DNA from 4 places in the Streptomyces hamibioticus genome. Region 2 is predicted to be linked to each of the others. Evidence: riboswitches for the same ligand, from Rfam matches in the RefSeq annotation. Region 2 holds a riboswitch; each other region holds the start of a gene.
What was found. Region 2 has a riboswitch for cyclic di-AMP ahead of ACLGIH_RS04755 (M23 family metallopeptidase). Riboswitches for the same ligand answer to the same signal wherever they lie in the genome.

Region 1: another riboswitch for cyclic di-AMP. It lies ahead of ACLGIH_RS20570 (transglycosylase family protein); the one in region 2 lies ahead of ACLGIH_RS04755 (M23 family metallopeptidase).
Region 3: another riboswitch for cyclic di-AMP. It lies ahead of ACLGIH_RS13810 (transglycosylase SLT domain-containing protein); the one in region 2 lies ahead of ACLGIH_RS04755 (M23 family metallopeptidase).
Region 4: another riboswitch for cyclic di-AMP. It lies ahead of ACLGIH_RS08190 (M23 family metallopeptidase); the one in region 2 lies ahead of ACLGIH_RS04755 (M23 family metallopeptidase).

What each region holds. Positions count from the first base shown of each region.
Region 1 is NZ_JBKKQY010000001.1:4,495,879-4,503,501, forward strand. Features, by position in the region: partial or broken gene ACLGIH_RS20560 (cytochrome P450) at 926-1,507, shown strand; gene ACLGIH_RS20565 (transglycosylase family protein) at 1,632-2,678, shown strand; cyclic di-AMP (ydaO/yuaA leader) riboswitch at 2,862-3,033, shown strand; gene ACLGIH_RS20570 (transglycosylase family protein) at 3,038-3,757, shown strand; gene eno (phosphopyruvate hydratase) at 4,107-5,396, shown strand; gene ACLGIH_RS20580 (FtsB family cell division protein) at 5,534-6,013, shown strand; gene ACLGIH_RS20585 (DUF501 domain-containing protein) at 6,073-6,639, shown strand; gene ACLGIH_RS20590 (Ppx/GppA phosphatase family protein) at 6,636-7,577, shown strand; gene ACLGIH_RS20595 (PP2C family protein-serine/threonine phosphatase) at 7,596-7,623, opposite strand, start outside.
Region 2 is NZ_JBKKQY010000001.1:1,032,007-1,039,629, reverse strand. Features, by position in the region: gene dxs (1-deoxy-D-xylulose-5-phosphate synthase) at 1-204, shown strand, start outside; gene ACLGIH_RS04775 (aspartate aminotransferase family protein) at 201-1,586, shown strand; gene ACLGIH_RS04770 (helix-turn-helix domain-containing protein) at 1,649-2,269, shown strand; gene ACLGIH_RS04765 (DUF6126 family protein) at 2,266-2,385, shown strand; gene ACLGIH_RS04760 (tyrosine-protein phosphatase) at 2,415-3,212, opposite strand; cyclic di-AMP (ydaO/yuaA leader) riboswitch at 3,677-3,840, shown strand; gene ACLGIH_RS04755 (M23 family metallopeptidase) at 3,845-4,810, shown strand; gene ACLGIH_RS04750 (SGNH/GDSL hydrolase family protein) at 5,058-5,843, shown strand; gene ACLGIH_RS04745 (TetR/AcrR family transcriptional regulator) at 6,086-6,757, opposite strand; gene ACLGIH_RS04740 (carboxymuconolactone decarboxylase family protein) at 6,798-7,376, opposite strand; gene ACLGIH_RS04735 (MBL fold metallo-hydrolase) at 7,544-7,623, shown strand, end outside.
Region 3 is NZ_JBKKQY010000001.1:3,092,608-3,100,230, forward strand. Features, by position in the region: gene ACLGIH_RS13790 (ABC transporter permease) at 1-265, opposite strand, end outside; gene ACLGIH_RS13795 (ABC transporter ATP-binding protein) at 252-1,202, opposite strand; gene ACLGIH_RS13800 (LolA family protein) at 1,306-2,529, opposite strand; gene ACLGIH_RS13805 (polyprenyl synthetase family protein) at 2,889-3,899, opposite strand; cyclic di-AMP (ydaO/yuaA leader) riboswitch at 4,656-4,823, shown strand; gene ACLGIH_RS13810 (transglycosylase SLT domain-containing protein) at 4,827-5,624, shown strand; gene ACLGIH_RS13815 (HAD family hydrolase) at 5,634-6,440, opposite strand; gene ACLGIH_RS13820 (GNAT family N-acetyltransferase) at 6,708-7,623, shown strand, end outside.
Region 4 is NZ_JBKKQY010000001.1:1,824,278-1,831,900, forward strand. Features, by position in the region: gene ACLGIH_RS08175 (bifunctional acetate--CoA ligase family protein/GNAT family N-acetyltransferase) at 1-2,625, opposite strand, end outside; gene ACLGIH_RS08180 (HPr family phosphocarrier protein) at 2,870-3,151, shown strand; gene ACLGIH_RS08185 (GntR family transcriptional regulator) at 3,311-4,006, opposite strand; gene ACLGIH_RS08190 (M23 family metallopeptidase) at 4,218-4,994, opposite strand; cyclic di-AMP (ydaO/yuaA leader) riboswitch at 5,007-5,169, opposite strand; gene ACLGIH_RS08195 (M16 family metallopeptidase) at 5,382-6,770, opposite strand; gene ACLGIH_RS08200 (M16 family metallopeptidase) at 6,767-7,623, opposite strand, start outside.

The DNA of each region.
Region 1 (7,623 bases), 3.5 Mb from region 2:
GGAGCTGACCAAGCTCCTCAAGGACGAGGACCGCCTGAAGGCGATGGCAGCCGAATGGGTCCACAGCCTGCCCGGCGACAAGGAGAAGTACGAGAAGCGCGTCCAGGACTACGACAAGAAGATCAAGGAGCAGGACCACCTCATCAACACCAAGGTCCCCGAGTACATGCGCGAGGGCGTGGATGGCAAGGTCGTGGCTGCCGCCGTCCGGACGATGCAAGCGGATCTGGAGAAGTACAAGCAGGAGCGCAAGTTCGCCCAAGACTGGCTGGACGCGTACGCCGAGTACCAGCGCCAGGCCCACAACCTCGTGGACATCGCCAACAACGCCCGCGAGCGCCTGGACAGCATGACCCTGGCCGACCGCAAGGAAATCTTCGACATGTTCAATCTGTCGGTCGTGCCCGGCAAGATGGACCACGTCGCGAAGCCCGGCGTGCGGTGCGCGGTGCAGCACTGGCATTGGGACACCGGAACCCTGGTTCCGCCCGACCCGACAGACGCCGACTGGGAAGCCGTACTCGATACCCTCCAGCCGTTCTTCGGCGGCAAGAAGAAGAAGCACTTCACGAGCAAGTACGACATTCGCCAGCAGTTCTGCGGGATGCTTCACCGCCTGCGCCACGGTCTCTCGTGGGTCGACATGCCGCTCACCTGGGGCCCCATCAATCCCATGCGCGAGAGGCAGCTCACCTGGTTCAAGGCGGGGGCCTGGCCCGAGATCATGAAGACGCTGCGGGCCGACGAGAGGGGGGTGCCGGCGTACAAGCGTCCGACGCTGCCGCAACTGACTGTGACGGGTCAGCTCCGTGCCGGCCTGCTCGCGGAGGTCAGGACCGAGGAGCCGCGGCCGAAGCCGGCGGACCGGAACGCAGCCAAGGCGGACGGTCCCGGCTACACCGTTCTTTCTGCGACTGCTCAAATCGGCGTCGAGACCACCGTCAACCTCATCGGCAACGGCACCTACGCCCTGCTCACCCACCCCGGGCAGCGGGCCCGGCTCCAGCGCTCCCTGGCCGCCGGCGACCACGCCCTGCTGGAGACCGGCGTCGAGGAACTCCTGCGCTACGACGGCCCCGTGGAGCTGGCCACCTGGCGGTTCGCCACCCGCCCGCTGACCATCGGCGGACAGGACATCGCCCCCGGCGACCCCGTCCTCGTCGTCCTCGCCGCCGCCGACCGGGACCCGGCGAGGTTCGCTGACCCCGACACCCTCGACCTCGCCCGTCGCGACAACCAGCACCTCGGATACGGCCACGGCATCCACTACTGCCTCGGCGCCCCGCTCGCCCGCCTGGAGGGCCAGACCGCGCTCGCCACCCTCCTGGCCCGCCTGCCCGACCTGCGCCTCGCCGAGGATCCCGCCGAACTGCGCTGGCGCGGCGGGCTCATCATGCGCGGACTGCGCACCCTGCCCGTGTCGTTCACACCGGCCCCGGCGGCGGGCCCCGCGGCGGACCCCGTCCCGGGACCCTCGGGCAAAGGTGACACGCGCTCAACTTCGTGATCTTCACGTGATCTGCGCGGCATGAACTTGTGACAAGTGATCGTCTGCCTATACGTTCACGGATCAGCGCGGCGCCGAGCGCCACCCGCCGCGCGGGTCAGCGCTGTCTCCGAAAGGTCTTCGCATGCTCTCCGGGAACGGTCGTCACCGCCGCCCCCGCCAGGCCCCGGCTCTCGTCGTCGCCGCCGGCGTGACCGGCTCCGCCATCGCGATCCCGCTCCTCGGGGCCTCCGGTGCCAGCGCGGCCGACGGCGCGGCGTGGGACCGTGTCGCCGAGTGCGAGACCGGCGGCGCCTGGAGCCAGAACAGCGGCAACGGCTACTACGGCGGGCTCCAGTTGCCCCAGGAGAAGTGGGAGCAGTACGGCGGCCTCGCCTACGCGTCGAGCGCCGACCAGGCCAGCCGGTCCCAGCAGATCAGAGTCGCCGAGAAGCTGCTCGCGGCCGAGGGCATCACCGCGTGGCCGACCTGCGGACTGCTCGCCGGCCTGGAGAACGACTCGCCGTCGGCGGTCGGCGGCGGCACCGCGGATGACGGATCGTCGGACGCGACGCCCACCGCTCCCACGTCACCCACGTCACCCACATCGGACGCATCGGGCACCCCCGGGGCGACAACGGAGTCCGCGCCCGAGACCGCGCCCGAGAGCGTGCCTGCGTCACCGACCGCCCCGGACCCCGACGCGTCCGCCTCGACGGCCGCGCCCACTCCGTCCGGCACTCCCACGAACGGCACGGACGAATCCCCCAAGTCCGACACGTCCGGCGAAAATGGCTCGCCCGCGGCGACCGCCACCGACTCGGCCACCGCAAAGCGCGACGACTCGGACAACTCCGGGCAGGGTGCCGGTTCTTCGGATCTGACGGACACCGGCCAGAGCGGCACCGGCCGCCACCGCGGCGAGAGCGCGGACGAGGGTGCCGGGGACGGTCGTACGGGCGAGTCGGCGGGGCGGCATGCCTCGCGCGGCGACGCCGCCGTGCGGGATGCCGCGGACGGCACGTACACGGTCCGCTCCGGCGACAGTCTCTGGGGCATCGCCGACTCCCTTGAACTGGACGGCGGGTGGCGCGCGCTCTACGCCGCCAACGAGGAGGCCGTGGGTGCCGACCCGGACCACATCCTGCCCGGTCAGACGCTTGCAGTGCGGGTCGAATCGGGCGAAAAGTAGCGGGAGTTCATGTCAGGGTTCGGGCGCTGATGTCCGGTTTAGATGCCGTGAGAGATAGGTCTCAGAAGCCCTGATCGTCTTTGAAAATCCGCGGTGCGCGTGACTACGGTCGTGATCGCTCGCCATCGCGGGCCCCGGCTGCCGCAACGCCGAATCCTGCCAGCGGCCGTCCGGGAACAGTCGTCGCGTCAAGCGCCGTAGGCAGGAGCGGGGGACCCAAGGTAAGTGCCCGACCGGCCAGTTGCGCCGGAACGGCTAGGGGTGAAGCCGCGCTTCTCGTAAAGAGAGGTGTGGCCGGGCAATTCCACCGGCCCGAACCCGACAGCTCACCTCGTAGGCGTCGGTGAGGGGATCCAACCATGCTGTTTTCCGGCAAGGGCAAGCACCGTCGTCCGTCCAAGGCCACTCGCGCCATCGCCGTCGCCGGCGTCACCGGCGCCGCCGTCGCCGCCCCGCTGATGGCGGCCGGCAACGCCTCCGCCGCCACCGCCGCAGAGTGGGACGCCGTCGCCCAGTGCGAGTCCGGCGGCAACTGGTCCATCAACACCGGCAACGGCTACTACGGCGGTCTGCAGTTCTCCGCCTCCACCTGGGCCGGCTACGGCGGCACCCAGTACGCGGCCACCGCCGACCAGGCCACCAAGGCCCAGCAGATCGAGATCGCCGAGAAGGTCCTCGCGGGCCAGGGCAAGGGTGCCTGGCCGGTCTGTGGCAAGAACCTGTCCAGCGCCCCGTACGGCGGTGGCGGCTCCACCGAGTCCGGCGGTTCCTCGAACGGCTCCTCGAACAGCGCCTCCGGTGCCACCGAGAGCCGCGAGACCGAGCAGAAGGCCTCCCGTTCGCAGGAGCGCCCGGCCGCGCCCAAGGCCGAGGAGAGCAAGAAGACCGTCACCACCCCGACCGGCAAGAAGGTCGAGAAGGGCGACGGCGAGTACAAGGTCGTCAAGGGTGACACCCTCAGCTCCATCGCCACCGAGCACGGCGTCGAGGGCGGCTGGCAGAAGCTGTTCCAGCTGAACGACGACATCGTCGAGGAAGCCGACCTGATCTACCCGGGTCAGCAGCTGCACCTGAAGTAAGCAGCGGCCCGCAGTCCCCCCGTCCCGGTGCGTGTTCCCCCGTACGCACCGGGGCGGGGTTTTTCGCGCCGCCGTCCCGGGGAACCGGTGAGCCGCCGACCGCCGACCGCCGACCGCCGACCGCCGACCGCCGACCGCCGCCCGCCGGGCCCGGGAGCCGTCGCCGGGAATCCGGGGATACGCCTTTGTTCCGTTCGGAAACAATTTGCTCTCGGTTCTGTCCAAGGGGTGGGTGACCGGCTGGCCGATCGCCCGGAGCCGGTTAGGCTCATCCCGCAGAGCCCCACGGCCGGCCCGCACAGCCACCGCGGACCTGCCCAACAGCGTCACATCCACGAAGGAGATGCTCGTGCCGTCCATCGACGTCGTCGTAGCCCGGGAAATCCTGGACTCCCGAGGCAACCCCACGGTCGAGGTCGAGGTCGGCCTCGACGACGGCAGCACGGGTCGTGCCGCCGTCCCGTCCGGCGCCTCCACCGGCGCCTTCGAGGCCATCGAGCTCCGCGACGGCGACACCAGCCGCTATCAGGGCAAGGGTGTCGAGAAGGCCGTCCTGGCCGTCATCGAGCAGATCGGCCCGGAGCTGGTCGGCTACGACGCCACCGAGCAGCGCCTGATCGACCAGGCCATGTTCGACCTGGACGCCACCGACAACAAGGGCTCCCTCGGCGCCAACGCCATCCTCGGCGTCTCGCTCGCCGTCGCCCACGCCGCCTCCGAGGCCAGCGACCTGCCGCTCTTCCGCTACCTGGGCGGCCCCAACGCGCACCTGCTGCCGGTGCCGATGATGAACATCCTGAACGGCGGGTCGCACGCCGACTCGAACGTGGACATCCAGGAGTTCATGATCGCCCCGATCGGCGCGGAGTCCTTCTCCGAGGCCCTGCGCTGGGGCACCGAGGTCTACCACACCCTGAAGAAGGTCCTGAAGAACAAGGGCCTGGCCACCGGCCTCGGCGACGAGGGCGGCTTCGCGCCGAACCTCGGCTCCAACCGCGAGGCCCTCGACCTCATCCTCGAGGCGATCAAGGAGGCCGGTTACACGCCCGGCGAGCAGGTCGCCCTCGCCCTCGACGTCGCCGCCTCCGAGTTCTACAAGGACGGCGTCTACACCTTCGAGGGCAAGGAGCGCTCGGCGGCCGAGATGACCGAGTACTACGCCGAGCTGGTCGAGGCGTACCCGCTGGTCTCCATCGAGGACCCGCTGTTCGAGGACGACTGGGAGGGCTGGAAGACCATCACCGGCCGGCTCGGTGACAAGGTCCAGCTCGTCGGCGACGACCTGTTCGTCACCAACCCGGAGCGCCTGGCCCGCGGCATCGAGGAGAACGCCGCCAACGCGCTGCTGGTCAAGGTCAACCAGATCGGTTCGCTGACCGAGACCCTGGACGCCGTCGAGCTGGCCCAGCGCAACGGCTTCAAGTGCATGATGTCCCACCGCTCCGGTGAGACCGAGGACGTCACCATCGCCGACCTGGCCGTCGCCACCAACTGCGGCCAGATCAAGACCGGCGCCCCGGCCCGCTCCGAGCGCGTCGCCAAGTACAACCAGCTGCTGCGCATCGAGGAGATCCTCGACGACGCGGCGGTGTACGCCGGCCGCAGCGCCTTCCCGCGGTTTCGCTCGGCGAACCACTAAGCACGGCGAGGGCTGACCCCGCCCTCGTGGGCAGCGTCGTCCGTACGTCCCCGTATCCGGTCCCGTACCGTGTGCGGGGACGTACGCACGTATGAACACGGTATGAACACGCACGACGTGAACGGGAGGCGGGGCACATGGCGGTGAAGGACCGGGACCGTTTCTCCACCGCGACGCGGATCCGGCTGCTCGGGGAGCAGACCGCGGCCCGCGTCTACCGCTCGCAGACCAGGCGCCAGGCCCGCCGCTCCCGGCTGACCGGCCGGGCGGCGCTGCTCGCGCTGGTGGTCTGCTCGCTCGTGGTCGCGCTTGCCTACCCGATACGGCAGTACATCGCCCAGCGGGCCGAGATCGCCGACCTCCAGCGGCAGAAGCAGGAGGCCGAGCAGCGGGTCGAGGAGCTGCGCGACCTCAAGGCACGCTGGCAGGACGACGCCTACGCCGCCCAGCAGATCCGGCTGCGGCTGCACTACGTGCTGCCCGGGGAGACCGGGTACATCATGCGGGACCCGGACCCGGTCAGGAAGTCCCGCACCGGCCCCGGGGCGGCCGACCGCCCCTGGTACCGCAACGTGCTGGACGGGGTGGACAAGGCCGACGCCGCCGCCGACCGCTGAGCCGCCCCGGGACCGGCGTGCCCGACACCGACCAGACAGAAAGACACCCGAAGACCGTCATGGAAACCCCTCCGCCGCCCACCCCGCGCACCGAGCCCACGGACGCGGACGTCGAGGCCTTCAAGCACCAGCTCGGACGTCCGCCGCGCGGACTGCGCGCCATCGCGCACCGCTGCCCCTGCGGGCAGCCGGACGTCGTGGAGACGGCCCCACGGCTGCCCGACGGCACCCCCTTCCCGACGCTGTACTACCTGACGTGCCCGCGCGCCTCCTCGGCGATCGGCACGCTGGAGGCGAACGGCGTGATGAAGGAGATGACCGAGCGGCTGGCCGCCGACCCGGTGCTGGCCGCCGCCTACCGGGCCGCGCACGAGGACTACATCCGGCGCCGCGACGAGATCGAGGAACTGAAGAACTTCCCCAGCGCGGGCGGCATGCCGGACCGGGTGAAGTGCCTGCACGTGCTGGTCGCCCACTCGCTGGCGGCCGGCCCGGGCGTCAACCCGCTGGGCGACGAGGCGATCGCCATGCTGCCCGAGTGGTGGCGCAAGGGACCGTGCGTGACGGCCCCGGACGAGGGCGGCCAGGGCGAGGACCAGGACCAGCACGAAGGGGGCGCCGAGTGACCCGGGTCGCCGCCATCGACTGCGGTACGAACTCCATCCGGCTGCTGGTCGCCGACATCGACCCGGCCAAGCGCGAGCTGACCGACCTGGACCGGCGCATGACGATCGTGCGGCTCGGCCAGGACGTCGACCGCACCGGCCGGCTGGCCCCCGAGGCGCTGGAGCGGACCTTCGCCGCCTGCCGCGAGTACGCCGAGGTCATCAAGGAGCACGGCGCCGAGCGGGTGCGCTTCGTGGCCACCTCCGCCTCCCGGGACGCCGAGAACCGCGACGAGTTCGTCCGCGGGGTGATGGCCATCCTCGGCGTGCAGCCGGAGGTGATCACCGGCGACCAGGAGGCCGAGTTCTCCTTCACCGGCGCCACCGAGGAGCTGACCGGACGGGCGGACCTGCACCGGCCCTTCCTGGTGGTGGACATCGGCGGCGGCTCGACCGAGTTCGTCGTCGGTGACGACCATGTGCGCGCCGCCCGCTCCGTCGACGTCGGCTGCGTCCGGATGACCGAGCGCCACCTGGTCCGGGACGGGCAGGTCACCGACCCGCCCACCGAGGAGCAGATCACGGCGATGCGGGCCGATATCGAGGCGGCCCTCGACCTGGCGGAGCAGACGGTGCCGCTGCGCGAGGCCCGCACCCTGGTCGGCCTGGCCGGCTCGGTCACGACGGTCTCGGCCATCGCGCAGGAGCTGCCCGAGTACGACTCGACGGCCATCCACCATTCCCGCGTCTCCCGCGACCGGGTCCGCGAGATCGCCCACTGGCTGCTGCACTCCACCCACGCCGAGCGCGCGGCGGTGCCGTCCATGCACCCGGGCCGCGTCGACGTGATCGCGTCCGGCGCCCTCGTCCTGCTGGCGATCATGGACCGGATGGGCGCGGAGGAGGTCGTGGTGAGCGAACACGACATCCTGGACGGGATCGCCTGGTCCGTGGCGTAACGGGGCGGACGGCGGGGGTCAGTGTCCCGACGGCGGCGGGTTCTTC
Region 2 (7,623 bases):
GGCGACGCCGGGGTCGACGTGCCCGTACGGCGGTTCGGCATCCCCGAGCAGTTCCTCGCGCACGCCAAACGGGCCGAGGTGCTCGCCGACATCGGGCTCACGCCCGTCGAGATCGCCGGCCGGATCAGCGCGGGCCTCGCCGTCGGGGGGCGGCAGCCGGGGGGCGTTCCACCCGTCGCGTCAGCGCAAGGAGAAACGGAATGACCAAGGAGTTCGACCTCGGCGCCCTGTTGGCCGAGCGCGGAGCAGAGCGGTACGAGCTGCACGGCAGGCACGTCAACCACCAGCTCCCGCGGATGCTGCGCACCATCGGCTTCGACAAGGTCTACGAGCGCGCGGAGGGCGCGTACTTCTGGGACGCTGACGGCAACGACTACCTGGACATGCTCGCCGGCTTCGGGGTGATGGGCCTGGGCCGCCACCACCCCGTCCTCCGCAAGGCGCTGCACGACGTGCTCGACGCCTCGCTCGCCGACCTGACCCGCTTCGACTGCCCTCCGCTGCCAGGTCTGCTGGCCGAGCGGCTGCTGTCGTACAGCCCGCACCTGGAGAAGGTGTTCTTCGGCAACAGCGGCACCGAGGCGGTGGAGACCGCGCTGAAGTTCGCCCGGTACGCGACCGGCCGGCCCAGGGTCCTGTACTGCGCGCACGCGTTCCACGGGCTGACGGCCGGCTCCCTGTCGGTCAACGGCGAGGCGGGGTTCCGGGACGGCTTCGCCCCGCTGCTGCCGGACACCGCCGTCCCGCTCGGCGACCTCGACGCCCTGGCCCGGGAACTGAACAAGGGCGACGTCGCCGCGCTGATCGTCGAGCCCATCCAGGGCAAGGGCGTGCACGAGGCCCCGCCCGGCTACCTGCGCGCCGCCCAGGAGCTGCTGCACCGGCACAAGGCGCTGCTCATCGCCGACGAGGTGCAGACGGGCCTGGGGCGGACCGGGACCTTCTACGCCTACCAGGACGAAGAGGGCGTCGAGCCGGACCTGGTGTGCGTGGCCAAGGCGCTCTCCGGCGGATACGTCCCGGTGGGGGCCACTCTCGGCAGGGACTGGATCTTCAAGAAGGTGTTCTCGTCGATGGACCGTGTGCTGGTGCACTCGGCGAGCTTCGGTTCCAACGCCCAGGCCATGGCCGCCGGGCTCGCGGTGCTGCACGTGCTGGAGGACGAACAGGTCGTCGCCAACGCGGCGGCCATGGGCGAGCGGCTGAAGTCCCGGCTGACTGCGATGGCGGACTCCTACGAGCTGGTCTCCGACGTGCGCGGGCGGGGGCTGATGATCGGCATCGAGTTCGGCCGGCCGCGGTCGATGAAGCTGCGCAGCCGGTGGTCCATGCTGCAGGCGGCGCGCAAGGGGCTGTTTGCACAGATGGTGGTCGCCCCGCTGATGCACCGGCACCGCATCCTCACCCAGGTCTCCGGCGACCACCTGGAGGTGATCAAGCTCATCCCGCCGCTGATCATCGGTGAGCGGGAGGTGGACCGGTTCGTGGACGCCTTCACCGAGGTCATGGACGACGCGCACAGCGGCGGCGGCCTGATGTGGGACTTCGGCAAGACGCTGGTGAAGCAGGCGGTGGCCGGCCGCTAGGGATCTTTTGCCTCAGAGGCAAGAAAATTGCCCCGGGGGCAAGGCTCGGGCTGAATGGAGGCATGAACTCTCCCGAGTCCGCGCCGGACGGACCCGCCGGGACGGTGTCCGTCGTGGCGCCACAGCTGCGCGCCCTGCGCCGGCGGGCCGGTCTCACGCTGGAGGCGGCGGCCCGCGCCGCGGGGCTGTCGCCCGCCCATCTCTCCCGGCTGGAGACCGGTCAGCGCCAGCCCTCGCTGCCGATGCTGCTCGCGCTGGCCCGGATCTACGGTACGACGGTCTCGGAGCTGCTCGGCGAGACGGTCGCGGACCGCGACGCCGTCGTCCGGGCGGCCGACATGGAGCCGACCCGGGCGGGCGGCTGGACGTACTGGCCGGCCGGCGCGCCCGGGCGCGGGATGCAGGCGCTGCGGGTCCACGTGCCCTTCGGCTCGCAGGGCGACATCGTGCGCGTGCACCCCGGCGAGGAGTGGCTCCACGTCCTGCGGGGCCGGCTGCGGCTGCGCCTCGGCGACACCGTGCACCGGCTCGCGCCCGGCGACAGTGCGCACTTCGACTCGCTGACCCCGCACTGGATCGCCGCCGTGGACACCGACGGCGTCGACCTGCTGTTCGTCCACACGCTGCTGCAGAGCCCCACGGCCGCGCTGTGCCTGGGGCACGCCCCCGGGGAGACGCCGTGAGCGACATGGAGGAGAAGTTCCCGCGTGCGCTGTGGGTGCGGCTGATCGTCTACATCGCCGTGGGGCACGTCTTCGCCGCCTTCGTCTACCTGCTGTTCGAGGCCGGCGCCAAGTAGCCGGGGCGGTGGCGGGGCGGTGGCGTGGCTCAGTCGAGCAGGCGCTCGCGCAGCCGCTCCCGGATGTCCGGTGTGATCCGCAGACCCCGCTCCAGATAGGTGTCGACGCCGCCCCAGGTCTCCTCGATCGTGTCGAAGGCCGCCGCCAGGTATTCGGCGCGGGCGTCGAACAGGGGGCTGAGCAGCTCCATGACCTCGGGGGAGTAGGCCGAGTCGGAGCTGCCGCTGCGGCGCACCTTGTAGCGGCGGTGGGCGGCGCCCGACTTCAGGTAGTCCTCGACGATGGCCTCGCGCTCCACGCCCACGGCGAGCAGCGTCACCGCCACCGACAGGCCGGCCCGGTCCTTGCCGGCCGCGCAGTGCATCAGGGCGGGCACGCTGTCCTCGGCGAGCGCGTGCAGCACCTGGGAGTGCTCCGCCGTGCGCTCCTTGATGATCATGCGGTACGAGGCGATCATCCGGTGCGCGCCCTTGCCGTCCGCCAGGATCTCCCGGAGCTGGTCGAGGTCGCCGTCGCGGACCATCTTCCAGAACTCGGCGCCGTCGGCGGGGTCGGACAGCGGCAGGTTCACGTTGCGCACGCCGGGCAGCGCGATGTCCGGGCCCTCGAGCTTCTGGTCGGCCGCGTTGCGGAAGTCGAAGATCGTGTGCAGCCCCAGGGAGTCGAGGAAGGCGGCGTCCTCCGCGGTGGCGTGCGCCAGGTGGCCGCTGCGGTACAGCACGCCGTACCGCACCCGTCGGCCGTCCGCGGTCGGCAGTCCGCCCACGTCACGGAAGTTGCGCACACCGGCCAGCTCGGGCTCGGTCGACGGGACCTGCTGCGTCACGGGGACTCCTCCCACTCCGCCCCGCCGACGCTGCTCGTCGACGGGCACCGACTCGACGATACGGCATCCCTTGCCTGGGGCAATGAGTTGTCCACAGGCGGTACACCGGGCACGACGCCGGGCGACTCGATGCGGCACTTATTCATTGGTGGTGCATTCGGGAATTCTGTCCGAATTGGTGTCTTAGTTCCAACTCGCTCTGGAATAAGGGGGGCTGGAGAGGCGGTGCGTGAGGAGGGTCATATCCGTGACGGTGCGTTGCCCATCATGCTCACGTAATTCCAGCTGTTTTCAAGGGTGTTTGCCGGTGATGGTGCCCGGAGAGTCGACGGAGTGTGACCACTCTTTCCCCAAGGGGATCACGTGAAAACCCCGCATCGGGAAACCGTCGCTTGTTTCTGTGCGTCTTGGTCCCTTACGTTCACCACCGATCCGGACGGACGCCTAATCCTGCCGCCGACCGGAGCCCGCACTCACCCACACCCGTACACGGCAGGAGCGGGGGACCCACAGGTATCACCGCCTGTTCCGGTCTCCGGAACGGCTAGGGGTTAAGCCGTGCTTCGGCCCGGCCGGGCATCTCCAGCCCGAACCCGACAGCTCACCTCGTAGGCGCCGGAGAGGAATTCGCCATGCCCGCGAAGGGTAAGCACCGCCGTACCAAGACCCAGCGTCTGACCCGCGTCATCGCTTTCGCCGGAACCGGTGGAGCCGCGCTCGCGCTCCCGCTCATGGGTGCTGCGAACGCCCAGGCCGCTCCCGCGCAGTCCGTGTCCGAAAAGGCCGTTTCCTCCCTTCCGGTGGCCCAGCAGAAGGCCGCCGAGAAGAGCGCCGGCACCGCCGGCAACGCGAAGTCCTCGGACAAGCGCACCTACACCGTGCGCTCCGGTGACTACCTCGCGAAGATCGCCGACGAGCAGAACGTCGACGGCGGCTGGCAGCAGCTGTGGGCCGACAACCTCCAGGCCGTCGGCGAGGACCCCTCGCTCATCCACCCGGGCCTGAAGCTCGCCATCGGCGGCGCGGCCGAGGCGGGCGCCGGCAAGTCGTCCGGCAAGTCGTCGAAGGCCGCCGAGCCGTCGAAGCCGGCCGCGCCGCAGAAGCAGAAGTCGTCCTCGGACGCCCCGGCGAAGGAGTCCTCCTCCGAGGGCGCCCGCGCTCAGTCCGCCGGTACCTCCGCCAACGCCTCCAGCGGCTTCGTCTCCCCGGTGCCGGGCGGCACCGTCGGCACGCCGTACCGCCAGTCGGGCAGCATGTGGTCCAGCGGCTACCACACCGGCACCGACTTCGCCGTCCCGACGGGCACCTCCCTGAAGGCCGTGGGCGCCGGTACGGTCGTCTCGGCCGGCTGGGCGGGCGCGTACGGCAACCAGGTCGTCCTCAAGCTGGCCGACGGCCACTACGCCCAGTACGCCCACCTGTCCTCGCTCTCCGTCTCCAGCGGTCAGTCGGTGAGCGCGGGCCAGCAGGTCGGCCTCTCCGGCTCGACCGGCAACTCGACCGGGCCGCACCTGCACTTCGAGATCCGCACCACGCCGAGCTACGGCTCCGACGTGGACCCGGTCGCCTACCTGCGCTCCAAGGGCGTCTCCCTCTGACGCTCCGCCTCTCGCGCGACCGAAGGCCGGACCCCGATCCCCGGGTCCGGCCTTCGGTGCGTGCGGGTCCGGAAGCGGGGCCGGGAAGAGGGCCCGGGAATGGCGGCCCGTGGTTCCGGAGTTGGCAAATGATTTACGAGTGGCCTTTCTCACCGCCCGTCAACCCCTGCCTACGGTCGCGTAAGTCACATTCCACGGTGAATCATGGTGCGACGTGGCAGACGATTCGAAGAGTGACAGCAGATCAGTGATCGGGTCGTACGTGGCGGTGGGGGACAGCTTCACCGAGGGCGTCGGCGACCCCGGCCCCGACGGGGCGTTCGTCGGCTGGGCCGACCGCCTCGCCGTCCTGCTCGCCGACCGGCGGCCCGAGGGCGACTTCGGCTACACCAACCTCGCGGTGCGCGGGAAGCTGCTCGACCAGATCGTGGCCGACCAGGTTCCCAGGGCCGTCGAACTCGCCCCGGACCTGGTCTCGTTCTGTGCGGGCGGCAACGACATCATCCGGCCCGGCACCGACCCCGACGAGGTGGCCGAGCGGTTCGAGCGGGCGGTCGCCGAGCTGGCGGCGGTGGCCGGCACCGTCCTGGTGACGACCGGGTTCGACACCCGCAGGGTGCCGCTCCTCAAGCACCTGCGCGGCAAGATCGCCACGTACAACGGACATGTGCGGGCCGTCGCCGACCGGTACGGCTGCCCGGTGCTCGACCTGTGGTCGCTGCGCAGCGTGCAGGACCGCCGGGCCTGGGACACGGACCGGCTGCACCTGTCGCCCGAGGGGCACACGCGCGTGGCGCTGCGCGCCGGACAGGTGCTCGGCCTCCCGGTCCCGGCCGACCCGGAGCAGCCCTGGCCTCCGCTGCCGCCGCGCGGCACCCTCGACATCCGGCGGGACGACGTCCACTGGGCGCGCGAGTACCTGGTGCCATGGATCGGACGGCGGCTGCGCGGCGAGTCCTCGGGCGACCACGTGACCGCCAAGGGGACCCTCTCGCCGGACGACATCCGGATGCGGATCACCTCGGTGGCCTGACGGGGCGCACGGACGCCGGGACGAGGGACCGGGGCGGTTCTCGCGGAGTGCCTCAGGGGCGGCCGGCGCTCACCGGCGTGTGCGGCCGACGGCCGGCGGCGTGACCAACGGGCGGGGCCGACGTGGGCCGGTGGCCGGCGTGCGTCGGCGGGACGCTTTCCCGTTGCCCGGGCTCATGGGCGGGCCCGCGCTCCCGGCCTGGTGGGCCCGCGGGCTGGATGCGTGCGTCGGCGGGCCCGTGGTCACTCGCGGGGCGGGCTCACCCGGGTGACGGGCCCGCCGGCGGGGCGGGCTCGTCGGCGTGGCGTGGTCAGGGCCTCCCGTGCCACCCCCAGCTCGCGGGCGAGCGCGTCGTCCACCCACTCCTGGGCGCGCGCCCGGGACACGCTGCCGCCGTACGACGTCAGCTGTACGGCCAGCCCGTCGAGCAGGGCCGTCAGCCGCAGGGCGGCGCCGGCCGGGTCGGGACAGGGGAACTCTCCGGCGGCCACCCCTTCGGTGATGACGTCGGTGAGCGCGGCCTTCCACTGCGCGTCCAGGTCACGCGCGACCTCGCGCAGCACCGGCTCGCGCAGCGCCGCCGCCCAGCCCTCGATCCACAGCCGCCAGCCCTTGGCCGGTCCGGTCGGGGCGTACCAGCGCACGGCCGCGCGCAGCCGGCGTAACGCCGAGGTGCGGCGGCCGAGCAGCTTGCGCAGGCGCGCCAGGTCGTCCTCGGCGGCGTGCGTGAACGCCGCCGCGACCAGCTTCTCCTTGGTCGAGAAGTGATAGAGCACCAGGGCGTTGCTGACGCCGAGGGCGGAGGCCACGTCGGAGATCCGCACCGCGGCCACGCCGCGTGCCGCTATCTGCTCGATCGCGGCGTACAGCAGCTCCTCGCGCCTCTCTCGCACACTCAATCGAACCCTCGCCACGCCGGTCACCCTACACAGGCGCCCGCGGCCGCCCGCCCGTTCATTCCGCGGCGGTCGCGGCCCGGCCCGGCGCCTCCCGCAGGCCGCAGGAGTCCTTGAAGCCCTGGCTGGTCAGGCCGAGCGCCGAGTTGATCCGGGAGCGCAGGTTCTCCACGGCGACGACGGCCGTCAGCTCCACGAAGGCGGGCTCGCCGAGCCGGGCGCGCAGCCGTTCGGCGAGGTCGTCGGTGACGGTCGGCGGGTTCGCCGTCATCGCCTCGGCGTACTCCATCACGTCCCGCTCCAGCGGTGTGTAGGCGTCACTGTCCCGCCACACCGGCACCTCGCGCAGTTTCCGCGTGTCCATACCGCGTTCGGCGTTCGCCCAATACCCGAAATCCATGCACCACGAGCAGCCGATCGAGGCCGCCGAGGCCATCACGGCGAGCGCCTTGAGATCGGAGTCGAGCTTGTTCCACCTGGCCACGGACTGCTCGAACCGCAGATAGCCCCGCAGGGCGCGGGAGTGGTGCCCGAGCGCGTTGACGGGGTCGAGGGACTTTCCGTAGGTGCGCCGGGAGTACCACTCCACGACACGGAGGACGAGTGTCCGGGGCGGGGTGAGCGATACGCGGGCCATGAGACGACCTCCTGTACGTCGGACGCGCGGTTGCGCGCGGGACGCCCGGTGCGGGCGCCGTCACCGGTACGACGAAGGCAGGGGGCGCGGGCGTGACATCCGGCCCGCCGGGGCTGTCACACCCTCCGACCATAATGGGAGCCTGACCGACTCCGTCTGGAGGTACCGTGGCCGGCTTCCGTCTTCCGAGCACCGCGTTCCGCACACCGCGGCCCGCGGCCTTCGGCGTGGACCCCAGCGGTGAGCG
Region 3 (7,623 bases), 2.1 Mb from region 2:
GGGAGATGAACGCCGGGCCCGCGCCGCCCCCACCGCCACCGGCCGGGGAACCGTCGCTCGTCTCGATCTTCACGGCGATCCCCACCAGGACCGGCACCGCGGCCAGCACACCCAGCAGGGCCAGCGTGCGCCAGCGCCGGAAGGTGGTCAGCAGCTCGCTGCGCAGCAGGCCGAGACCCCACAGCGGGCGCGGCGCACGGGCGCCCGCGGTGACCGCGGCGGCCTCGGTGGGCTCGGCGGATTCGGTGGGCTCAGCCCGCGACATCGAACCCCTCCCCCGTCAAAGCCACGAACGCGTCCTCCAGGGAGGCCCGTTCCAGTCCGAAGCCGCGCACACGCACGCCTGCCGTCACCAGCGCGGCGTTCACCTCGGCGAGATCGCGGTCCGGTGGCTCCGCCGTCACGCCGTCCTCGGCGACGACGACGTCCGCCGCGCCCTGTTCCTTCAGCACCCGGGCCGCCTCGGCCACGTCGGGCGTGGCCACCGCCAGCCGGCCGCGCGCACCCGCCGCCAGCTCGGCGACCGGCCCCTGGGCGATCAGCCGGCCCTGCGCCATCACGGCGACGTGCGTGCACACCTGCTCGACCTCGTCCAGCAGATGGGAGGAGAGGAAGACCGTGGTCCCGTCGGAGGCCAGCTCCCGCACCAAAGTGCGGATCTCCCGCATGCCCTGCGGATCGAGCCCGTTGGTCGGCTCGTCGAGGACCAGGAGGCGGCGCGGCCGGAGCAGGGCCGCCGCGAGGCCGAGCCGCTGTTTCATGCCGAGTGAGTAGGCCTTCGCCTTCTTGCCCGCGGCGGCCGTGAGGCCGACCCGGTCCAGCGCCGCCCCGACCCGCTCGCGCCGGGTGCGCGGGTCGGCGGTCGGGTCGGCGGCGTCGTAGCGCAGCAGGTTGTCGCGGCCGGACAGGAAGCCGTAGAGCGCCGGGCCCTCGATGAGGGCGCCGACCTGCGGCAGTACGGCGCGGGCGGCCCCCGGCATGGGCCGCCCCAGCACCCGGGCCGTGCCCGAGGTGGGCTCGATCAGGCCCATCAGCATGCGGATGGTGGTGGTCTTGCCCGAGCCGTTCGGACCGAGGAAGCCGAAGACGCTGCCCGCCGGGACGGTCAGGTCCAGACCGTCGACGGCGAGCTGCCCGCCGCGGTAGCGCTTGGTGAGCGCGCGGGTGGCGATGACGGCATCGCCCGCGGCCGGTTCGCCCATCGGCTCCCTCGTTTCGTCGTGCGTGCACGCGGCTGCGTGCGCGGATGTACGTCGCGGATGTGCGTCGCGGATGTGCGTGCACGGAGAACGGGTTCGGGGTCCGTCAGTTCCCCGCGTCCGCCGCCTTCACCAGCGCGTCCTTGGTGACGGCACCGACGTACACCTTGCCGTCCTCCGTGATCAGGGCGTTGATCAGCCGGGTCTTGAAGACCGTGCCCGAGCCGAAGGTGCCGGTGACCTGGTCGCCGAGCGAGCCGAGGAAGCCGCCGAGGTCGCCGCCGGTGTCGCCGCCCGCGGAGCCCGTCGGCAGGCCGGGGCCGCCCGTGTCGAAGGCGGCGACCGAGTTCCAGCCCTCTCCTATGACCTTCAGCCCGTCGAGGTCCTTGGCGAGGTCCTGCTCCGTCTTCTGCCCGTGCGCCGGCGCCGGCGCCTCGGCGTCGAACTCGCCGTCCTCGGTGACCTTCGCGCCCTTGGGCGGCGTGAAGTCGAAGGTCGAGGCGGCCGGCTTGGCGAAGCTGACCTGGGTGAAGCCCGCGTCCACGACGGCCGCGCCGCCGCTCGCCGGGGTCAGCGTGAACTTCAGCGGCAGCCCGGTCTCGGCGTCCACGGCTATGGTGATCGCCCCGACCGTGGTACCGGACTGCTTGGGGTCGATGACGAGCCGGTACGCGTCCCGGCCGGCCACCTGGGCGGTGCCGTCGACGGTCACGGACGTGGTGTCGTCGACCGCCTTCAGGGCCTCCTCCGCGAAGTCCTTCGGCATGGCCGGCACCTCCTCGCGCGGCCTCTCGGCGCGGTCGGAGACGGTCGCGTGGTAGACCTCGTTGGACTTGCTGTCGTAGCCCCAGACGTCCTTGCCGTCGTGGATCAGGCTGTACTCGGCGGCGTCCTGGAGCAGCGACAGCTTCTGCCGGTCGGGGCCGTCGGCCGCGACCCGCAGCGTGTGCGTACCGGACGCCAGCTCCGTGAGCCGGGCCGACGGGTCCGCGGCCGAGCCGCCCTCGTCGCCCGCGCCGGGACCACCGGGCATCAGGCCGCTCTCCAGGCCGCCGAGGTCCGGCAGTCCGAGGTCGGTGCTGATCTTCACCGTGCCGGACAGCTGCTCGACGTCCGACTTGGCCATCTTTTCGAGGAGTTGCTGGGCGGTGATGTCCGGGAGGTCGGGATCCCCGGAGTCGGCGAGCGCGGGAACGAGCCCGATCGTGGCGGCCGCCACGCCCATCACCGTGACCGGGACGACGTACCGCGCGGCCTTGCGCCGCCGCCCCGCCCGGCGCTCCTCGTCCTGTCCGGCGGTCGTGTTGCCGTCGGATTCGTACGGTGCCATGTGTGCCCTACCTCCGTCGTCGGCGGCGGCTGACTCGCGACCTCGCACTTGTCCACCCCTGAGCCGCCATTCTCACCCGAATCGGTGAGGAGTGGTGTTTTCCGTGGTGTCCATCTCACCAAATCGGCCACGCAGAAGCGTCAGACCGCGGAGCCAACTCCGCGTACTGCTGGGGTATGACACCGAGGGCGGCAACCTCCCCCGACCAGTAGGGGTCTTGTGACGTGCGTCACCCCTGCGCGAGGGCGGAGAGCAGGACGGGAGGCAGGGCGCGCGCTTCCGACCGGCCGTCCCCAGCCGGTCCCGACGCTCCCGGCCGGCCGCTCCGAGCCGGCCCCGACGCTCCCCGCCGGGCGCGCCTAACCGGCCCGGTGCACCACCGCGTCGCACAGCTCCACCAGCGCGGTCTTCGCGTCGCACTCCGGGAGCGGGGCCAGCGCGGCACGGGCGTCCTCGGCGTAGCGCACGGTGTCCCGCCGGGCCTGCTCCAGCGCGGGGTGGGCGCGCAGCAGGCGCAGCGCCTCCGCGTGGCGCTCGTCGTCGGTGAGGTCGGAGTCGAGCAGCTCGCACAGCGCGCGGTCCTCGGCCAGCCCCAGCCGGGCGGCCCGCTCGCGCAGCCGCAGCACCGGCAGGGTCGGGATGCCCTCACGCAGGTCCGTGCCCGGGGTCTTGCCCGACTCGTGCGAGTCGGAGGCGATGTCCAGCACGTCGTCCGCGAGCTGGAAGGCGACGCCGAGCCGCTCTCCGTACTGGGTGAGCACGTCCACGCGCGCCTCGTCGGCACCGGACATCATGGCGCCGAACCGGCAGGACACCGCCACCAGCGAGCCGGTCTTGCCACCCAGCACGTCCAGGTAGTGCTCGACCGGGTCCCGGCCGTCCTGCGGCCCGGCCGTCTCCAGGATCTGCCCGGTGACCAGCCGCTCGAACGCCAGGGCCTGCACCCGGACCGCCTCCGGCCCCAGGTCGGCGAGGATCTGCGACGCCCGGGCGAACAGGAAGTCGCCGGTCAGGACGGCGACCGAGTTGCCCCAGCGGGTGTTCGCGCTGGGCACCCCGCGGCGCACCGCGGCCTCGTCCATCACGTCGTCGTGGTAGAGGGTGGCGAGGTGGGTCAGCTCGACGACGACGGCCGACGGGACGATCCCGGGGGCGTACGGATCACCGAACTGCGCCGAGAGCATCACCAGCAGCGGCCGGAAACGCTTGCCGCCGGCCCGCACCAGGTGCTGGGCGGCCTCGGTGATGAAGGGCACCTCACTCTTGGTTGCCTCGAGCAACCCTTCCTCGACAGCCGCCATCCCGGCCTGGACATCGGCTTCCAGAGCCTGGTCCCGCACGCTCAGCCCGAACGGCCCGACGACGGTCACGAGGGGTCTCCTGTCTGCTGGTGTCTACTGGCGGTTACCCGGTTTGTCGATAGGTCGCTGCCATCACTCAAGTCAGCGTATCCGGTCACGTTTCGATCACCGCTAGCGCCCACCGTTACAGGCCGGTCGGTATCGGATCATGAACGGTATATTTTTGATCAGGTGATATGAGCAAACTTTGATCGATATCGACGGGCGGGCGCGACCTCGACGCGCGCCCGACATGTGGCACTCGACACCTGCCGCTCGACACCCGGCACCCGGCACCCGGCACCCGGCACCCGGCACCCGCGACAGCAGGCCCGCGCCCCGGCGCCACCGCACCGCCCCCCGAGCCCGCCCGGCACCGCCCACCTCCACCCGATCGGCCACCCCCGCTCCCCGTCGAAGATCCCGTCACCCCTCCCAACGGCCGGCCCTCCGCGAACGTCACCCATTCGACGCGCAAACCCGCGTTCCCGCCCAGGACTGGGCGGTTGGCTCGCAGTTGAACTGATTGCCCGATTTGCCGGGCTTGTTGACCCAGGTGAATTGGCTCACGCGGCACCCGCGGCCGGCCGTCGCCCCGCGCCCCCTCCGCCCCTTTGCCCTGTAGGCCAGTTGGGCTTGGCGCACGCAAAGGATCAAGCACGCCGAAATTGATGGATCAAGGTCAAAAGGCCGCTTGTGTGAATCCCGCACTTGTTCCGGACATGTGCTCTCGCATACGTTCCCGGCCTGTCGGGCGGACGCCGAGTCCTGCCGCCGCCCGGACGGACACCCATTCGACCAACTCACGCACGGCAGGAGCGGGGGACCCAGGTAAGTCGCCGCGCCGGTCACGGACCGGAGCGGCTCGGGGTGAAGCCACGCCCGTCAGGGCGCGGCCGGGCACCTCCCGCCCGAACCCGACAGCTCACCTCGCAGGCGACGGAGAGGAACATCAGCATGCCCGGACGTGGTAAGCACCGCCGCCAGAGAACCAATCCGCTCACCCGAAGCGTCATCGCCGCCGGCACCGGCAGCGTGGCGCTCTCGCTCCCCCTCATGGGCGCCGCGACCGCGCACGCCGCCCAGCCGCCCCAGAGCGCCCCGGCCGCCGCCCAGTCGGCGCCGCAGGCCGCACAGGTGGCCAAGTCCCTCACGTACACCGTGGTCAAGGGCGACACCCTCTACCGGATCGCCGACAAGTACGACGTGAGCGGCGGATGGCGTCAGCTCTACAAGGACAACGGCGCGACCGTCGGCGACGACCCGCAGCTGATCCGCCCGGGCCAGAAGCTGAAGGTGACGACGACGAAGGCGGACGCCGCCGAGAAGGCGGGCAAGGCGAGCTCGGCGACCAAGGCGTCCACGGCCTCCGCGCCGGCCACGAAGGCCGCCGGAACCGTCGCCAAGGCCACCACGGCCGCCGCGAAGACCTACGCGAACAACCTCGACGGCTGGATCCGCGAGGCGCTGGACGTCATGGCGCAGAACGGGATCCCCGGTTCGTACGAGGGCATTCACCGCAACATCATGCGGGAGTCCTCCGGCAACCCGCAGGCCATCAACAACTGGGACATCAACGCGGTCAACGGCACGCCGTCCAAGGGGCTGCTGCAGGTCATCGACCCCACCTTCCGCGCCTACCACGTGCCGGGCACCTCCTGGGACCCGTACGACCCGGTCGCGAACATCACGGCGGCGTGCAACTACGCGGCCGACCGGTACGGCTCGATCGACAACGTCTTCGGCCCGTACTGAGACGCCGGGCTACGGCCCGTACAGTCGCTCGAGGACGACGGCGATGCCGTCGTCCTCGTTCGACAGCGTGACCTCGTCGGCCACCGCCCGCAGCTCGGGATGGGCGTTGGCCATCGCCACCCCGTGGGCCGCCCAGTCGAACATCGGGATGTCGTTGGGCATGTCACCGAAGGCGATCGTCTGCCACGGGCTCGCCCCCAGCCGCTCGGCGGCCAGTGCCAGGCCGGTCGCCTTGGTGATGCCGCACGGCTGGAGCTCCACGGTCCCCGGCCCCGACATCGTGACCGTCGCCAGCGAACCGACCACCGCGCGGGCCGTCGCCGCCAACTGGTCGTCGGACAGGCCCGGGTGGCGCAGCAGCACCTTGCTGATCGGCGTACCCCACAGGTCGTCGCGCCGGTCGACCCGTACGGCGGGCAGAGTCGGGTGCGGCATCAGGTATCCCGGCTCGATGAGGGTGAGGCCGTCGACCCCGTCCTGGTCCACGGCCGCGTACACCTGCCCCACCTCCGCCTCGATCTTTCCCAGAGCCGTCTCCGCCAGCTCCCGGTCCAGGGTCACCGACCACAGCAGGCGGCCCGATCCGGCGTCGTACACCTGCGCGCCCTGACCGCACACCGCGAGCCCCGTGCAGCCAAGGTCGGCGAGGAGCGGCCGGACCCGGGGCGCCGGGCGCCCCGTCACCACCAGATGCCGCGCACCGGCCCCGGCCACCCGCGCGAGCGCGGCGAGCGACCGGTCGGACACGGTGTCGTCGCCTCGGAGCAGTGTTCCGTCGAGGTCGGTGGCGACGAGGGCATATGCGGTGGGGTCCATGATCAGAGAATACGGACATCGCGCCCCGCCGACTCACCAGCGGAACGCATGCGCACCAGAAGGCATCGGTCGAGGTCAAGATCAGGTGCACGCAAGGACGTTTGTGTCCGGAAACTGACGCATCAAGAGCTAAAGGCAGTTAAGGGCCTGTGCACCGGTTGGCAACAACATGGTCCGCTACCTACCCTCCGGGTCGGCCCGGGGGTACCTTCCTTGTGTCCAGGGGGACTTGATCGGGGGGTCGGGTTGGGCATCGGACGCATTCGTGTGCTGCAGCCGGAGGAGCTGGGCGAGGGGGAACGAGAGCACTGGCGCGACCTGCGCGCCAAGTCGCAGACGCCGCGGAACCCGTTCATGGAGCCGGAGTTCACCGACGCCGTGGGCCGGGTGCGGCCCGGGGCGCGGGTCGCGGTGCTGTACGAGGGCGGGGAGCCGGCCGGGTTCCTCCCCTACGAGCGGGGGCCGCTGGGGCAGGGGCGCGCGATCGGCCTCGGCGTCTCGGACTGCCAGGGCGCGGTGCTGGCCCAGGGTCCGGTCCCGGACACCCGGGCCCTGCTGCGGGCCTGCTCGCTGTCCGGGTACGCCTTCGACAACCTGGAGGCGGAGCAGCGGCTGTTCGTCCCGTACGCCGCCGGGAAGCACGCCGCCCACGTCATCGACGTGGCGCAGGGCTACGGGGCGTACGAGCGGGCGCTGCGGGCCCGGTCACCGAAGTTCCTGAAGACCACGCTGGCCAAGGAACGGCGGCTCGGGCGCCAGGTCGGGGACGTGCGGTTCGTGTTCGACGAGCGGGACCCGGCCGCGCTGCGCACCCTCATGGGCTGGAAGTCGGCGCAGTACCGCAGGACGGGGCGCCGGGACCGGTTCGCCCAGGAGTGGATCACGCGGCTGGTCGGCGGGCTGGCCAGGACCCGGGCGCCGGAGTGCACCGGCACGCTCTCCGTCCTCTACGCCGGCGGCCGCCCGGTCGCCGCCCACTTCGGGCTGCGGTCGGCGACCGTGCTGGCGTGCTGGTTCCCGGCGTACGAACCGGAGTTCGCGAAGTACTCGCCGGGCCTGGTGCTGCATCTGCGGATGGCCGAGGCCGCCGCCGCGGAGGGCATCGGCATGCTCGACATGGGGCGCGGTGCCGCCGAGTACAAGGACTCGCTGAAGACGGGTGAACTCCCCGTGTACGAGGGGG
Region 4 (7,623 bases), 790 kb from region 2:
GACCGAGCGGACGAGGGAGGTGGCCTCCCGGTCGGTGACCGGGATCAGGCGGTGCGCCACGTCGCCGAGGAGCTGGGTCGCGGCCCCGGCGAGTCCGAAGGACAGCACGGCGCCGGCCGCCGGGTCGATGACGGCCCGCACGACCGTGTCCACCCCGCGCGGTGCCATGGCCTGGACGACCGGGCGCAGCTCCGCCGGGTCGCCGAACAGCCCGGTCAGTTCCTCGTACGCCCGCCGCAGCTGCTCCTCGTCCGCCAGGTCCAGGCGTACGCCGCCCAGGTCGGCGCGGTGGCGCAGGTGCGGGGCGGTGGCCTTGAGGGCGACCGGGTAGCCGATGCCCCGCGCGGCGGCGACCGCGTCGGCGGCGGTGGGCGCGGGCAGGGCGCGGTGGAGACGGATGCCGTACCGGCCGAAGAGCGCGCAGGTGTCCTCCGTGCCGAGGGTGAGGCCCTGCCCGCGCGCGAGGAGGCCGTCGATCAGCTCGGCGGCGCCCTTTTCGTCGATGTCCTCGTACTCGGGGACCTTGCCGGGGTCGGCGGCCTCGCGGCGCCACTGGGCGTAGTGGACGGCCTGGGAGAGGGCGCGGACGGCGCGTTCGGCGGCGGGGTAGGCGGGGATGAGGTGGGTGCCCTCGGGGGCCCGGACGGCGGGCGGTCGCTGCTCGGGCGGGGCCGGTGGGGTGCCGGGGGCCGCCTGCGGTGCGGTGCTGGCCGCCGCGGACAGGGCCTCGGCGAGACCGCCGAGCTCGACGTGCACCACGAGGACGGGCTTGCCGGGTGCCGACGCCGCCGCCGACCGCAGGGCCTCGGCGAGGGCGGCGTCGCCGGAGGTGCCCTCCCCCACCGTCGGGATGGCGGTCACCACCACGGCGTCGCAGGTGTCGTCGGCCAGGGCACGGGTCAGGGCCGCGTGGAAGTCGTCCGGCGTGGCGACCGTCGTCAGGTCCAGCGGGGAGTGCGGGCGCAGTCCCTCGGCGAGGCAGGCGTCGTAGGTGAGCAGGCCGAGCGACTCGGAGTTGCCGAGGATGGCCACGCGCGGCCCGGCGGGCAGCGGCTGCCGGGCCAGCAGCAGGCCCGCGTCGACCAGGTCGGTGATCGTGTCGACCCGGATCACGCCGGCCTGCCGCAGCAGTGCGGAGACGGTCTCGTGGGGCAGCCGGGTGGCGCGCACGGCGTGGCCCTGCGGGGCCGCGCTGCGGTGGCGGGCGCCCTGCACCACGACCAGCGGCTTGGCCGCCGCCGTGCGGCGTGCCAGGCGGGTGAACTTGCGCGGGTTGCCGATGGACTCCAGGTACATCAGGGCGACGTCGGTGTCCGGGTCGTCGTACCAGTACTGCAGGACGTCGTTGCCGGAGACGTCGGCGCGGTTGCCGGACGAGACGAAGGTCGAGACGCCCGTGACGCCCGTGACCCCGCTGCCGCGCCGGTGCAGCCGGGACAGCAGGGCGATGCCGATGGCGCCGGACTGGGCGAACAGCCCGATCCGGCCCGGGTGGGGCATCTCGGGGGCGAGGGAGGCGTTGAGCCGGACCTCGGGCGAGGTGTTGACGATGCCGAAGGCGTTGGGGCCGATGATCCGCATGCCGTACGTGCGCGCGTGCCGCACGAGGGCGCGCTGGCGCCGGCGCCCCTCGGGGCCGCTCTCGGCGTAGCCGGCGGAGATCACGACCAGGCCCTGCACCCCGTGCTCGCCGCACTCGGTGACGACCTCGGGGACGTGCTCGGCGGGGACGGCGACGACCGCGAGGTCGACGGGGCCGTCGATGTCCCGCACCGAGCGGTGGGCGGGCACGCCGTCGAGTTCCTGCTGCCCCTCGGTCAGGGCCCGGTTCACGGCGTGCAGCCGGCCGGTGAACCCGGCGTCGCGGATGTTGCCGAGGATGCTGCGGCCCACGCCGCCGGGTGCGCGGCCGGTGCCGATGACGGCGACGGAGCCGGGCGCCAGCAGCCGCTGCACGGAGCGGGCCTCGGCGCGCTGTTCGCGCGCGTACTGCACGGCGAGGGAGCGGTCGGTGGGTTCGAGGTCGAACTCCAGGCGGACGACACCGTCCTCGAAGCTGCGCTTCTGGGTGTACCCGGCGTCCGTGAACACCTTGATCATCTTGGTGTTGGCGGGCAGCACCTCGGCGGCGAAGCGGCGGATGCCGCGCTCCCGGGCGACGGCGGCGATGTGCTCCAGCAGGGCGGAGGCGACGCCCCGGCCCTGGTGGGCGTCCTGGACGAGGAAGGCGACCTCGGCCTCGTCGGAGACGGAGGGGGCGGGCACGGAGCGCCCTCCGGCGAGGGCGGTGGCGGGCGACGGGCGGGAGGAGGCGGGTGTTCCGTCGGGGCCGATCCGGTCGTAGCGTACGGTGGCGATGAACTCGCCGCCCACCGTGGCCGCGAGTCCCACCCTGTCCACGAAGTCGTGGTGCGTGAAGCGGTGGACGTCCTTGGCGGACAGGCGAGGGTACGGCGCGAAGAAGCGGTAGTACTTCGACTCGTCGGAGACCTGCTCGTAGAAGCTGACCAGGCGCTCGGCGTCATCAACGGTGATGGGGCGGACGCGCGCGGTGCCGCCGTCGCGCAGCACCACGTCGGCTTCCCAGTGGGCGGGGTACTCGTGCCGGTCCGGCGAGGTCTGCATGGGCCCCAGAGTACGGCTCGCGTGCGACAACGGCGCGAGGCAGTCTGTGGGGGACGCCCCGGGCTCCCCGGGCTTCCTGGGCAACCGGGCGACCGGGACAACAAGGACGAACACGAGCGATGACGAGGTCGGGCCGAGGCCGCGGTCCGACCACCGTCCCGCAGCGGTGTGCGCCGCTGCGGGCACGCTTCACGATATGGGAAACTGGTCTAGACAACCCTGAACACCTGAAGGGCAGCATCACATGGCTGAGCGCCGCGTCAACGTCGGCTGGGCCGAGGGCCTCCACGCCCGTCCCGCCTCCATCTTCGTCCGAGCCGCCACGGCCACAGGCGTCCCGGTGACGATCGCCAAGGCCGACGGCAACCCCGTCAACGCGGCCTCCATGCTGGCCGTCCTGGGCCTGGGCGCCCAGGGTGGCGAGGAGATCGTGCTCGCCTCCGACGCCGAGGGCGCGGACGCCGCCCTGGACCGGCTGGCGAAGCTGGTCTCCGAGGGGCTCGAGGAGCTTCCCGAGACCGTCTGAGGCAGCCGCCTCCCAGCGGTCCGCAACACCGAAGGGCTCGTCCGGATTACCGGGCGAGCCCTTCGCATTTCGCTTTTTACGGGCGGCAGGAATCAGTCGCGCCCCAGGGAAAAGAAAATCCCCTCGAATTATCGGCCCCTCTTGTGTACGACGCCCGCGTTAATTCCGCAGGCTCGGCGTGTTTACGGCACGTTGCGAGTTCCTCACACGGCCCGTCCGCTCACCCCCGGAGGCGAGGCGCAGCCGGTGCGCCGCCGCCGACCGTTCGGTGTGCAGCGCGGTGAGCGCCCGCGCGCGCTCGCCGTCGCCGCGGGCCACGGCGTCGACGATCGCCCCGAGCTCCGCCCACGACTCCGCCGGCCCGGCCGGCGCCTCCACCGCGTACATCCAGGCGATCTTGTGCCGCAGCTGGGCCAGCATCGCGATGAGGGCGGGACTGCCGGAAGCCTGGGCGAGCGTCTCGTGGAACCAGCCGTTCAGGGAGCGCAGGTCGTCGCTGGTGCCCTGGCGGGCGCGGGCCTGCCCCAGCCGGACCAGACCGCGCAGCACCTTGAGATGGGCATCCGTGCGGCGCTGGGCGGCCCGCGCGGCACCGAGGGGCTCCAGCAGCAGCCGCATCTCCAGCAGGTCGGCGGCCTCCTGCTCGGTGGGTTCCGCCACGCACGCGCCCGCGTGCCTCCGGGTCACCACGAAGCCCTCGGCCTCCAGGGTGCGCAGGGCTTCGCGCACGGGGACGCGGGAGACGCCGTAGCGGCGCGCGAGGAGTTCCTCGGTGAGCCGGCTGCCGCGCTCGTAGACACCGGCGACGATGTCGTTTCGGATCGCCGTGCAGACCGAGTGCGCCGGAATACGCATGACCGACCTCCGCATTGATCCCGTGCACCGCCGATGATTGACACGTGTTCCGTGACTCTATGGCAATGCGCGGGAATTTCCGACGGCGAGCCGGAATTCATGACTGTTTTTTGGTCAGCCGCAGCGTGCGGAAACACCGAAAGCCCCGGCACGGGGGCCGGGGCCTGCGAGCGCCGTCACGCCCGGGGGCGCGGGCGGCCGGCGGAGGTCGTCAGAGGCTGACGCCGTGGGAGCGGAGGTAGGCCACGGGGTCGATGTCCGAGCCGTACTCCGGGCTCGTCCGGGCCTCGAAGTGCAGGTGCGGTCCGGTGGAGTTGCCGGTGGAGCCGGCGAGGCCGATCTGCTGACCGGGAACGACCGCCTGGCCCACCGAGACGCCGATGGAGGACAGGTGCCCGTACTGGGTGTAGGTGCCGTCGTGCATCCTGATCACGACCTGGTTGCCGTACGCCCCGCCCCAGCCGGCCTCGACGACGGTACCGACGCCGACCGCGCGCACGGAGGTGCCGGACGCGGCGTGGAAGTCGATGCCGGTGTGGCTGCCGGAGGACCACAGGCCGCTGGTGGCCCGGTAGGCGGTGGACACGTAGGAGCCGCTGATCGGGGCGACATAGGTGGTGAGGCGCTTGCGCTCGGCCTCCCGGGCGGCGCGCTCCTTGGCCTCGCGGGCCTGCTCGGCGGCCACCTGCGCGGCCTCGGCCGCCCTCTTGCGCGCGGCCTCCCGGGCCTGCTTCTCGGCGGCGGCCTCCTCGGCCGCCTCCCGCTGGACGGCGGCCTGGGTGTCTATCTGCTGGGCCACGGAGTCGCCGATGGTGACGACCGGGGTGAGGCCGGTCTGCTCGGGGGCCGGCTCGGCGGCGAGCGCCGGTGCCGTGAGGGTGCCGACGACACCCGAAGTGGTGAGGGCCGCGACCCCCGCCGCGCGGGCGGTGGTGCGCTGCATCCGGCTGGGCCGGCGGTGCTTGCCGGTGGCGCGCGTGAACGCCATGAACAGGCTCGTCCTTTCCTTCCCTCTCGCCTACCGGGTTAGCTGACGGGTTCGGAGCAGGAAGGTCTCCTACGGACCCCCTCGCTGTGCGCGGGCGTCCGATTCACCCCAGGGACTGCGGTGGGTCCCCGGCTCCCCTGGCTCGCGCCGTACGGGGACTCGGCGATGGCTGTCCGGTGTCGCGGGTGCGACGCAATGCCTGACGAACAGCCCGGAAGACGCTAAGGCGGGGGACTTTCAATTCCCAAACGAAACAGCGGTTTTGTTGCGCACACCACAGGCCAGACAGGCATCTCTCCCTCAATTCAGACATAGCGGGGCCCTGGTGACACTTGCGTCACCAGGGCCCCACGCGCGCGTGCCGCCGGACGGCCCGCCGTCCGGCGGCTACTCGGCCGTCACGACGGTGACTTCACCGATCCCGAGAGCCTCGACCGGCTCCTTGATCTGCGCCGCGTCGCCGACGAGGACCGTCACCAGACGGTCCACCGGGAAGGCGTTCACGACCGCCGCGGTGGCCTCCACCGTGCCGGTGGCGGCGAGCTGCTGATAGAGCGTCGCCTGGAAGTCGTCGGGCAGGTGCTGCTCGACCTGGTCGGCCAGCGTGCTCGCCACGGCCGCCGCGGTCTCGTACTTCAGCGGCGCCACCCCGACCAGGTTCTGCACGGCGACGTCCCGCTCGGCGTCGGTCAGCCCCTCCGCGGCGAGCGTGCGCAGCACGGTCCACAGGTCGGCGAGGGCCGGACCGGTGTTCGGGGTGTCGACGGATCCGCTGATGGCGAGCATCGCCGCGCCCGTGCCGTCCGGTGCGGAGCGCAGGACCTGGCCGAACGCCCGCACGCCGTAGGTGTAGCCCTTCTCCTCGCGCAGGACGCGGTCCAGGCGGGAGGTGAGCGTGCCGCCCAGGCAGTACGTGCCGAGCACCTGGGCGGGCCACACGCGGTCGTGCCGGTCGGCCCCGGTACGGCCGATCAGCAGCTGGGTCTGGACGGCGCCGGGGCGGTCCACGATCACGACCCGGCCGGTGTCGTCGGCGGACACCGGGGGCACCGGGCGCGGTTCGGCGGCGGACCCGGTCCACGCGCCGAGCGTGTCACCGAGCAGCGCGTCGAGGTCGACGCCGGTGAGGTCGCCGACGACCACGACGGTGGCCGTGGCGGGGCGGACGTGCCGCTCGTAGAAGGCGCGTACGGCCGCGGAGTCGATGGCGGCGACCGTCTCCTCGGTGCCCTGGCGCGGGCGCGACATGCGCGAGTCGGCCGGGAACAGCTCCTTGGACAGCTCCTTGGCGGCCCGGCGGGAGGGGTTGGCCAGCTCATGCGGGATCTCGTCGAGCCGGTTGCGCACCAGCCGCTCAACCTCGCTGTCGGCGAAGGCGGGGGCCCGCAGGGCGTCGGCGACCAGACCGAGGCCCTTGGCCAGCCGGGAGGCCGGCACCTCGAGGCTGAGCCGTACGCCGGGGTGGTCGGCGTGCGAGTCGAGGGTGGCGCCGCAGCGCTCCAGCTCGGCGGCGAACTCCTCGGCGGAGAGCTTGTCGGTGCCCTCGGAGAAGGCGCGTGCCATGATCGTGGCGACGCCGTCGAGGCCGGCCGGCTCGGCTTCCAGCGGTGCGTTCAGGAGTACCTCGACGGCCACGACCTGCTGGCCGGGGCGGTGGCAGCGCAGCACGGTCAGGCCGTTGCCGAGCGTGCCGCGCTCGGGGGCCGGGAACGCCCAGGGCTTGGGCTCGCCCGCCTGCGGCCGGGGGTGGAAGTCCATGGTGGCGAGCTCGGTCACTTGGCCGCCTCCTCGTTCTCGTCGGTGGCGTCGTCGGCGGCGGCGGCTTCGTCTGCTTCGGGCGCGGTCGGCTCGTAGACGAGCACCGCGCGGTTGTCGGGGCGCAGGCGGGCCTTGGCGATCTCCTGGACCTCCTCCGCGGTGACCTCCAGGACGCGCTTGACGGCGGTCAGGGCGAGCTGCGGGTCGCCGAACAGGACGGCGTACCGGCACAGTTCGTCGGCGCGGCCGGCGACCGTGCCGAGCCGGTCCAGCCACTCGCGCTCCAACTGGGCCTGGGCGCGCTCCATCTCCTCCGGCGTCGGGCCCTGCTCGGCGAACCGGGCCAGCTCCTCGTCGATGGCGGCCTCGATGACGGGCACCTCGACGTCGCCGGAGGTCTTCACGTCCAGCCAGCCGAGCGACGGCGCCCCGGCGAGCCGCAGCAGGCCGAACCCGGCGGCCACGGCCGTGCGGTCACGGCGGACCAGCCGGTTGTAGAGGCGGGAGGACTCGCCGCCGCCCAGGACGGTGAGCGCCAGGTCGGCCGCGTCGCACTCGCGCGTGCCGTCGTGCGGCAGCCGGTAGGCGGCCATCAGGGCGCGCGCCGGGACCTCCTCCTCGACGACCTCGCGCAGCTGCTCGCCGATGATCTCGGGCAGCGAGCCGTCGCGCGGGGCGGGCTTGCCGTCGTGGGCGGGGATGGAGCCGAAGTACTTCTCGATCCAGGCGAGGGTCTGCTCGGGGTCGATGTCGCCGACCACCGACAGGACCGCGTTGTTCGGCGCGTAGTAGGTGCGGAAGAACGCGCGCGCGTCCTCCAGCGTCGCCGCGTCCAGGTCGGCCATCGAGCCGATCGGCGTGTGGTGGTAGG